3 regions of the Meiothermus ruber DSM 1279 genome follow, and region 3 is predicted to be linked to each of the others. Evidence: riboswitches for the same ligand, from Rfam matches in the RefSeq annotation. Region 3 holds a riboswitch; each other region holds the start of a gene.
The links. A riboswitch is a leader RNA that binds a small molecule or an ion and turns the genes downstream of it on or off. The one in region 3 is predicted to bind S-adenosylmethionine.
Positions count from the first base shown of each region.

Region 1: it holds a riboswitch for S-adenosylmethionine, as region 3 does, so the genes downstream of both, MRUB_RS02440 (O-acetylhomoserine aminocarboxypropyltransferase/cysteine synthase family protein) here and MRUB_RS08660 (O-acetylhomoserine aminocarboxypropyltransferase/cysteine synthase family protein) in region 3, are expected to answer to the same signal.
Region 2: it holds a riboswitch for S-adenosylmethionine, as region 3 does, so the genes downstream of both, cysC (adenylyl-sulfate kinase) here and MRUB_RS08660 (O-acetylhomoserine aminocarboxypropyltransferase/cysteine synthase family protein) in region 3, are expected to answer to the same signal.

Region 1 is NC_013946.1:467,069-470,331, forward strand. It holds gene aroA (3-phosphoshikimate 1-carboxyvinyltransferase) at 1-630, opposite strand, end outside; gene MRUB_RS02435 (DHH family phosphoesterase) at 766-1,743, shown strand; SAM riboswitch class I at 1,911-2,059, shown strand; gene MRUB_RS02440 (O-acetylhomoserine aminocarboxypropyltransferase/cysteine synthase family protein) at 2,104-3,263, shown strand, end outside.
Region 2 is NC_013946.1:840,382-843,644, forward strand. It holds gene sat (sulfate adenylyltransferase) at 1-566, opposite strand, end outside; gene MRUB_RS04335 (phosphoadenylyl-sulfate reductase) at 577-1,242, opposite strand; gene cysC (adenylyl-sulfate kinase) at 1,239-1,880, opposite strand; SAM riboswitch class I at 1,884-2,004, opposite strand; gene MRUB_RS04345 (LapA family protein) at 2,142-2,453, shown strand; gene MRUB_RS04350 (single-stranded-DNA-specific exonuclease RecJ) at 2,553-3,263, shown strand, end outside.
Region 3 is NC_013946.1:1,759,244-1,762,506, forward strand. It holds gene serS (serine--tRNA ligase) at 1-977, opposite strand, end outside; gene gatC (Asp-tRNA(Asn)/Glu-tRNA(Gln) amidotransferase subunit GatC) at 1,006-1,293, opposite strand; SAM riboswitch class I at 1,417-1,534, shown strand; gene MRUB_RS08660 (O-acetylhomoserine aminocarboxypropyltransferase/cysteine synthase family protein) at 1,782-3,074, shown strand; gene metX (homoserine O-acetyltransferase MetX) at 3,113-3,263, shown strand, end outside.

The DNA of each region.
Region 1 (3,263 bases), 1.3 Mb from region 3:
GCCTTCCACCTCGATGGGCAGGCCGTAGTGCCTGAAGACCCGCTCGGTGTGGTCGCGGGTGGGGGCGGGTTCTACCACCTCGGTGTCTTCCTCGGCAAAGAGCCCGGCCAGCAGCAGGGCACTCTTGACCTGGGCACTGGCCACCGGCAGCTCGTAGTGGATGCCCCGCAGCCCGCCGCCCCGGATGGCCAGGGGGGCTAGCTGGCCGTTCTCGCGGCCTTCGATGCGGGCGCCCATCTGCCGCAAGGGGAGGGTCACCCGGCCCATGGGCCGCCGCCGGAGCGAGGCATCGCCGGTGAGTACCGCGAATGTTTCCTGCCCTGACAAAAGCCCGGCCACCAGCCGCATCAGGGTGCCGGCGTTGCCACAGTCGAGCACGTCGCCGGGTTCTTTGAGCCGAAGGCCCACCCCTTTGATGTGAAAGTGCTGGCCCTGCTCGGTAATTTCGGCCCCAAGCTGGCGCATTACCTGGGCGGTGGAGAGGGTGTCGCCGGCCTTGAGCGGGTAGTAAAGCGTGCTTTCGCCCTGGGCCAGCGCGCCCAGCATGAGGCCGCGGTGCGTGACCGACTTGTCGCCGGGAACCCGGAGGGTGCCCTTGAGGGAGGGGGTGGGGGGGATGAGCCGTTCCATAAGTCCAACCGGGATTATAGCCTGTACGCGCAACCGGCCCGAGGTCTTGGGGCATTGATTTTTTCCGCTGCGAGGAGGGGGTTGGCGAATAGCATACTCACTTGGCTGGGTGATTTGCCGTTATAGTGGGGTGTCATGGATGATGCACACAACGCCCCTGAGCCCCGTTACTGGGAGAAGATTCGAACCGTGGCCGACACCCTGCGGGAACTCGAGGGCCCCATCATCGTGGTCTCGCACGTAGACCCCGATGGCGACGCCATAGGCTCGTCGCTGGGGCTCTTTCGAGCCCTGCAAGCCCTGGACAAGAAAGTGACCTGGATTGCCGACCCTCCGCGGTTTCTGCGGTTTTTGGTGCGGGAAGACGAGTACAGCGACCCCATCCAGCACGTGCCGGAGGGGGCCACCCTAGTGGTGCTGGACTCGGCGGAGCCCAGCCGGGTGGCGGGCGCGCCGGTGGAGGGATTCGTGATCAACATTGACCACCACGGCACCAACCCGCGCTTTGGCTACCTTTCGGTGGTGGATCCCTCCAAGGCTGCCACCGCCCAGATTGTCAAGGATCTGATTGACGCGCTGGGGGTCACCTGGACGCCCGAAATTGCCACCCCGGTGCTCACCGGCCTGATTACCGATACCGGCAACTTTCGCTTTGCCAACACCACCCCCGAGGTGCTGCACACCGCCGCCGAGCTGGTGGGGTATGGGGTGCGGCTGGCTGAGCTCACCGACCGATTGCAGTGGCGCCCGGTGAGCTACTTCAAGGTGATGGGGGCGGTGCTTTCCACGGTGGGGTTCCACTTTGGAGGCCTGCTGGTGACGGCCCATATGCCCAGCGGGATTAACGTGGAAGACTCCGACGACTTTGTGGGCATCATCCGCTACGCCGAAGGCAGCCAGATTGCGGTTTTTTTGCGCGAGCGCGAGGAAGGCGTGAAGATCAGCATCCGCAGCCGCGGCGGGGTCTCGGCCCAGGCGGTGGCGGTCAAGCTGGGCGGCGGGGGCCACGTGCCGGCGGCAGGGGCCACCCTGCGCGGTCTGACCCTGGAAGAGGCCTACCCCAGGGTGCTGGCGGCGGTGGAGGAAGAGCTCCGGCGGGCGGGCTACCTGTAGCACGGCCCTTTGGAGAAGCTGCTCGTAGACTGAACCGGCCCTGCGCAACGCGCGAAGGCTTCAACAGCCGCAGTCCGATGCGGCTGTTTGCTCCTGTACTTATCTTGACGATGACCCTTCCAGCCCATACCATTGCATAGAACCTTACCCGCCCAGGGTAAGCAGTTCTTCTATCCAGAGCAGCGGAGGGAACGGCCCGATGAAGCTGCGGCAACCTGCGGGGGCAATCGCCCATTACCGAGAAACCCCCGCGCTTGGTGCCAAATCCGCCCCGGTGTCGCTAGGCACAGCAAAGGCACCAGGGGAAAGATGGAAGAAGGGAAAAAAAGCCCTTCTTCGAGCAGGACTGAAGGAGGGTAGATGGATTTTTCCAGTCTGGCTGTTTTGAGTGGGCTTCCCCAACAAGATCCCCATAACGCGGTGGGCGTGCCGATCTACGCGACGGCGGCCTATGGTTTCGCCGACCTGGAGGACGGCGCGCATAAGTTTGCCACCAACCAGGGCTACACCTATACCCGCCTCCAGAACCCCACAGTGGCGGCCCTCGAGGCCCGTCTCACTGCCCTGGAAGGGGCTTTGGGGGCGGTCTGCCTGGCCTCGGGGCAGGCCGCCAGCTTTGCCGGTCTGCTGGCCTTGGTGCGCGCGGGCGACGAGGTGGTGGCCAGTCCCGGTTTGTTTGGCGGTACGGTGGGGCTGTTGAACCAGGTCTTCGGCCTGATGGGGGTGCGGGTGCACTTTGTGGCGCCCGAGGTGGCGGCGGTGCAGGCAGCCCTGAACGAGAAGACCCGGGCGGTTTTTGTGGAGGTGCTGGGCAACCCCTCGCTCGAGCTCCCCGACCTGCAAGGGCTGGCTGAGCTGTGCGAGGCCCACCGGGTGGCCCTGGTGGTGGACAACACCTTTGGCGCGGTGGGGGCCCTGGCCCGCCCCCTGGAGCACGGGGCACACGTGGTGGTGCACAGCCTGACCAAGTGGGCCAGCGGCCATGGCTCGATTCTGGGCGGGGCGGTGCTCTCGCGGGAAACCGCCCTCTGGCAGCATTACCCGCAGTTCACCAGCCCCGATGCCCAGGGCAAGATCCCCTGGGAGCAGTTTGGGGCGCGGTGTTTTCTGGAGCGGGTGCGCCAGCTGGGGCTCTCGCTGGGCGGGATGGTGCTCTCGCCCTTCAACGCCTATTTGCTTTTTCAGGGCCTGGAGACAGTGGCCCTGCGCATCGAGCGGGCCAGCCAGACCGCGCTGACCCTGGCCCGCTGGCTCGAGTCCCAGCCCCAGGTGGCCTGGGTGCGCTACCCCGGCCTGCCCACCGACCCAGCCCACCCCCGGGCCACCCAGTACCTGCGCGGGGGGTTTGGCAGCATCCTGACCTTTGGCATCCGGGGGGGGCTCGAGGGGGCCAGCCGCTTCCTTGCCAACCTGAAGATCATCCAGGCGCCCAACGTGGGGGATGCCCGCACCCTGGCGGTGCACCCCTGGACCACCACCCACAGCCGCATCCCCGAGGCGGCCCGCCGGGCGGCGGGGGT
Region 2 (3,263 bases), 920 kb from region 3:
ACCGTTTTCCAGCCCCGTTGCGCAAAAATTTGCCGGGTCTCCCGGGGGGTGTGGTGGTGCTCGGGAAACGGCCCCCGATCCAGGTGTAACAAATACACGCCCCCGGCCAGGTACACCTCGCCTCGAGCCAGCAGGGCGGCCACCCCGGGGTGGGCGGGGTCGGCGGTGCGGTAGATCGCCAGGGCCTCCTGTCTTTTGTCGGGTTGATACCGCTCTTCTACCTCGAGCAAGCCTACCGTTCTCCCATGCCAGACCAGGCGCACACGCTGGCGGTACAGGGCGGCTTGCGAGCGCGAGACTGCCAGGGTGATGGGAATGCTCCAGGGCAGGCCGTTGGACAGCCGCATTTCCTCCAGCACGCGTTGGTAATCGGCCTCCCCCATGAACCCTTGCAGGGGCGAGTAGACCCCGGTGGCGATCAGCTCGAGGTCAGCGTAGCCCTGTGCGTCCAGCTCGAGGGCTGGGAGGTGCTCGTATTCTCGAGGGTCGGCCTGCAGTATGCGCTCAACCAGCGTTCCGCCGTGTGGTGATGGTAAGTTTACAACATTTGTAAGTTTTTCAGCCATAAAAAAACTCCTACAAGGCTTGTTCACCCTGCCACAGGCCGCACTCGGTTTTGCCCCGGCCTGACCAGCGACCAGCCCGGGCCTCCTCACCGGGGCGCACGGCGCGGGTGCAGGGCCAGCAGCCGATGCTGAGAAACCCCGACCAGTACAGAGGGTTAACGAAAAGTTGGTGCTTTTGAGCAAAGGCCTCGAGCTGGGCGCGATGCCAGTAGGCCAGCGGATTGATGCGCAACCGCTGGCCGGGCTCGAGAAAATCCAGCCCTTGGCGGGTGGAGGCCTGATCCCGGCTGCGGGCGTTTAGCAGCGCCGAAGGATTCTTTTGTGAGAGATAGGCGCGTAGGGGGGCTACTTTGCGCGCGTTGCAGCAGCCGTCGGGGTCGCTGCGGAAGCGCTCCTGTCCCCAGGGGTCGGGCGGGAGCCCAGCGCTGAGGGTTACAAAGCGCATCTGCGTATAACGGGCCGACAGACGGTCGCGGGTCTCGAGGGTCTCCGGGAAATGATAGCCGGTGTCTACAAACACCACCTCACCGGTATAGCCGGCCTGTGCGGCCAGCTCGAGCAGCACCACCCCATTGAGGTTGAAGGCGCTGGTGATGATAAGGTCGGGGTAATGCTCCAGGGCCCACTGGATGACCTCGAGGGGCGGGGTTTGGGGGTTCCAGTGTTCAGGGATCACCGTTTGGGTACCTCCTCAACGCCAAAAGGGGCCAGGGCCGCCAGCAGGCGGCTGAGGCACTCCTGCAGGCTCATCTGATCGGTGCGCAGGTGCAGGTCGGGGTTCAAAGGGGGCTCGTACGGGTCTGAAATTCCGGTAAAGTGCGGTATTTCACCGCGCAGGGCCCGGGCGTACAGGCCCTTCACGTCCCTTTGAATCAGCACCTTCAGGGGGGCGTCCACGTAGACCTCGAGCTTTCTGGGGGCTTCGGCCAGCACGGCTTCACGGGTGGAACGGTAGGGGCTGATGGCGCTTACCAGCACCAGAACCCCATGTTTAGCCAGCAGGTTGGCCACATAGCCGATGCGGCGGATGTTGGTGTCGCGGTCTTCCCGGCTAAAACCCAGGCCTTTCGATAAGTGCTCCCGCACCGCATCGCCATCGAGATGCTCCACCGGGTATCCGGCTTCGTACAGGAGCACCTCGAGGGCCCGGGCCAGGGTGGTTTTACCGGCGCCGGAAAGACCGGTGAACCAGATTACAACCCCTGGCGAAAGGGATGGTTGGCGGCGCTGCCCTTTGGATATCTTGCTGCTGGCTGGAGCGGAATAACCTGTGTGGATTGAGGAGATGGTGCTCGACTTTTCCAAGATATTCAAACCCCCTTATCTTTCCCGGCGCAGAGGCCGGGCCGGAATTGGCACCTTGCCTTTGGCAGGTTGCCGCAGCTTCATCGGGCCGTTCCCGTCGGGCAGTTGCCCTGTCCGCTGCTCTGGATAAGGCCTAGAGCCTTGATACCAGGCACGGCCGCCTGGTGAAGGGTAGGCTAGCATAAGTTACAACTTTTGTAAACTAACCGAGCGATGGTCTGCGCAAGCCTGGGCGCTTTTCTCACTCAGAACTGCGGTAGACTTCTAAGTATGAAAGTTCTGAGTGCGCTGGCCTTCGCGGTGGTGCTGGGGGTAGCCGCGGTGGCCTGGGTTCTGTATGCGCTGCAGCCTGGGTTGATGATCGGCACGCCCTGGGGCCTGGTTCACCTGAGCCTGTTGTGGGTGGGGGCTTTTGGGCTGGGTCTGGTGGTGATGGGCCTATACGTCTTGACCGGCTGGATAAGGGCCCAGGCCGTCTTGCGCCAGCGCAACCTGGAATTGCGCCAGGCCAGGGGTGAGCTCGAGGCCCTCAAAAAACAACACCCCGAAGAAACCCCGGTCATCCCGGATCGGACAGCTTGAGTAGAAGCAGCCAGCAAGCCCCCCCGATGGGAAGAGACAGAGGCCCATCCTGCCTGTAACCTGGGGGCGCCGGGTGGATCGGGTGTGGTGGAGATCTGGATGAAGTGGAGACTCCGTGAATGGCCCCATGTGGCCGAACTTCGACCATTAATTGAGCAACTGGGTATACCCCCGCTGGCGGCGGCGGTCTTCTGGAACCGGGGGTTTCGGCGAAAAGAAGACCTCGAGCCCCCCCTGGTATGCCTTCCCATCGATGGCCTCAAGCAGGCGGCTTTGCGCATCATTGAAGCTTTGGAAAAACGCGAGCGCATCCGGGTTCACGGCGATTACGACGCCGACGGCTTGACCGGCACGGCGCTGCTGCTGAACGGTTTGGAGAGGCTGGGCGCCGAGATCCATGCCTTTATCCCCCACCGCCTGGAGGAGGGCTACGGGGTGCTGATGGATCGGGTGCCGGAGCACCTCGAGGCCTGCGACCTGTTCATCACGGTAGACTGCGGTATCACCAACCATGCCGAGCTGCGCGCGCTGGTCGAGAATGGGGTCTCGGTGCTGGTCACCGATCACCATTCGCCGGGCGCTGCGCCGCCGCCGGGCCTGGTGGTGCACCCGGCCCTCTCGCCCGGGCTGCAAGGCCAGGCGCACCCCACCGGTTCGGGGGTGGCCTTCTTGCTGCTGTGGCAGGTGTACGAACTGCTGGGCCGGGATCCACCCTTAGAGTACGCCGACCTGGCCGCAATTGGTACGGTGGCCGACGTGGCCCCTTTGCAGGGCTTTAATCGGGCCCTGGTTCAGGAGGGGTTGCGCCGC
Region 3 (3,263 bases):
CCCATATCCCCTGTGGATACCTCGATCACCCGGTAGGGCAGCTCGAGGGCCTGCAGAATGCCCTCGGAGATTGAAAGCATGGTCTCAAACCAGCGATTCGATTCGTCCAAATCGGCTTTACACAGCACGTACTGCTCCACCTTATTGAACTGGTGAACGCGCATCAGGCCCCGCACATCCCTTCCGGCGGAGCCGGCCTCGCTGCGAAAACAGGGCGAGAGCGCACAGTAGGTCTTAGGAAGTTCTGTCTCCGCGAGGATTTCCCCAGCGTGCAGGTAGTTCAGCAGCACCTCGGCGGTACCCGCCAGGTAGACCTCCCCCCCATCCACCGCGTAGACCTGGTCGCGGGCAGCAGGAAACTGTCCGTGGGCATAAAGCGCCTCCTCTTTGGTCAGGCTGGGCACGCTCATCGGCGTGAAGCCGGCCTGGATCATCCGGTCGAGGGCAAACCGCAGCAGGGCCTGCTCGTAGACCATCAGATCGCCCTTAAGGATGTAAGAACGTGAGCCGGAGACCTTAGCGGCACGCTCAAAATCACCCCAGCCGTTCTTTTCCATCAGGGCCACGTGATCCAGCGGTTCAAACAGGAAGGTGCGCGGATTGCCGTGCACCCGCGTCTCGACGTTAAAAGAGTCGTCCGGGCCCACCGGGGCGCCTTCCCAGGGAAGGGTGGGGGTCAGGTAGAGGAGCTGCTTGAGCTGGGCCTCGAGGGTGCGCAACTGGGGCTCGAGCTCGGCCAGCTGGCGGCCAATCTCTTTGCCCCGCTCGATCATGGCGGCCCGCTCTTCCGGCTTAGCCCTGGCCGCTGCCTTGGCGTTGGCGTTGCGTTCGGCCTGTATTTTTTCAATGGTGCGCTTGAGGGTCTGCACCTCCTGGTCGAGTTCGAGCAGTTTGTCGAGCTCGAGGGTAAGACCTTTTTTTTCTATGGCCTGACGAACGGCTTCGGGGTTCTCACGGATGAATTTGATGTCTAGCATAAAAAGTCCAAGGGTGCAAACGCATCGGCTATTCTATAACCCTGGGCACCTTAAATTGGCCCTCGTGCGCTTCTATAGCCACCGACAGGGCTTGTTCCTGTGCGAGCGAGGGGCGAACCTGATCGGCCCGCAGGCGGTTGGTGATCTCCACCGGCCGGGCCATCTCGGGCAGGCCCTCGGTGTTCAGCTCATTCAATTTTTCAAAAAAGCCCACGATCGAGCGCAGCTCGCCCTCGAGCCTGGCCTCTTCCTCCGGTGTAAGAGCAAGCCGCGAAAGCCTGCTCAGATGTTTCACCAGTTCCGGCGTAATCTCCATGCGTGCCATTCTAACGTCCACAAGGCTGGAGGGTACAGCTCGAGGGCTGGGCTTGACATCACAGGGTTGTCTATCTAGACTCACATCTATCCGCGCTGGGGCGCGGCCACAATCAATCAAGTTCTTTTATCCAGAGCGATGGAGGGATCGGCCCTGCGAAGTCGCAGCAACCCACAAAAAGCCTCTGCTCATCACCAGATGGCTTTTTGCAAGGTGCTAATTCCGGCCCGACTGCTGAACGTTGTAGGCACACGATGTTCAAGGCTAGGCATAGCCTGGCAGTTGGGAAAGATAAGAGAAGGGAGCGCACACAAAGTGGCGCAGCGGGATGTCGAAGCCGTACCCCCTTCCAGTCATAAAAGAACGTCTGGTAGGGGGTTTTGCTATAGCAAAACTCCTACCAAGATAGCGCCCCAAATCCCACGCGGATCATTTCCCATCGGAACAGGCGGCCCTGGCCGCCGTCCGCTGGGTGGTAGGAGAGCAGCATGTCGCAAAAACACCGTTTCGAGACCCTGCAACTACACGCCGGCTACAGCCCCGACCCCACCACTGGGGCCCGTCAGGTGCCCATCTACGCCACCACCTCGTATCAGTTCAAGGACGCCGACCACGCCGCCCGGCTCTTTGGGTTGCAGGAGTTCGGCAACATTTATACCCGCATCATGAACCCCACCACCGATGTGCTGGAGAAGCGCATCGCGGCCCTCGAGGGGGGGGTGGCGGCCCTGGCCACCAGCTCGGGCCATGCCGCGCAGTTCCTGGCTATCACCAACATCGCCCAGGCCGGCGATAACTTTGTGTCCACCCCCAACCTCTACGGGGGCAGCATCAACCAGTTCAAAGTGACGCTGCCCCGGCTTGGCATTGAAAGCCGTTTTACCGACAGCGCCGAGAGCGTGGACGATTTCATCCGCCTGACCGACGATAAAACCCGCTTCTGGTACCTGGAGTCGCTGGGCAACCCGGCCCTCAACATCCCCGACTTCGAGCTCATCGCCCAGGCCGCCCAGGAGCGGGGCATCGCCCTGATTGTGGACAACACCTTTGGGCACGGGGGCTATCTCTTCCGCCCCATCGAGTGGGGGGCCAACGTGGTAACCCACTCCGGTACCAAGTGGATTGGGGGGCACGGTGCGGCCATCGCTGGCCTGATTGTGGACGGCGGCAACTTCAACTGGGACAACGGGCGCTACCCCCTGATTACCCAGCCCCAGCCCGGCTACCACGGCCTCGAGCTGCACAAGGCCCTGGGCAACCTGGCCTTCATCATCAAGGCCCGCGTGGACGGCCTGCGCGACCAGGGGCAGTGCCTGGGGCCTTTCGAGGCTTTCTTGCTGCTCCTGGGCCTCGAGACCCTCTCGCTGCGCTCGGAGCGGCACGTGCAGAACACCCTGGCCCTGGCCCACTGGCTGCGTGAGCAGGACGAGGTGGCCTGGGTCAACTACCCCGGCCTGGACGACCACCCCAGTTATGCCAAGGCCCAGAAGTACTTCAAGGGCAGGCCGGGATCGGTGCTTACCTTCGGCCTCAAGGGTGGATACGAGGCCGCCAAGAGCTTCATCAACCGGCTCGAGCTGGTCTCCCACCTGGCCAATGTGGGCGATACCCGCACCCTGGCCATCCACCCCGCCTCCACCACCCACTCCCAGCTATCGCCGGAGGAGCAGGTTCGCGCGGGGGTCAACCCCGAGTTGGTGCGAATTAGCGTGGGGCTGGAGGCCATCGAAGACATCCAAGCCGACCTCAAGCAGGCCCTGCGCTCGAGGGTGGGCGTCTAACCGCCCTGGCGCTTTGCGGTGTAGCGAGGGCGAATAAAATGAGCGATCTGCTTATTCAAGAGGCCTGGGGCGACCATGAAGCCCTGCTGATTAAACCGCCCAAAAGCCGGGGCCGGGTACCACCGCCGGTGCCGGCCCAGGCCCTGGTGGCCGGCGGCTTTCGCCTCGAGTACGGCGGTGTGCTGCCCG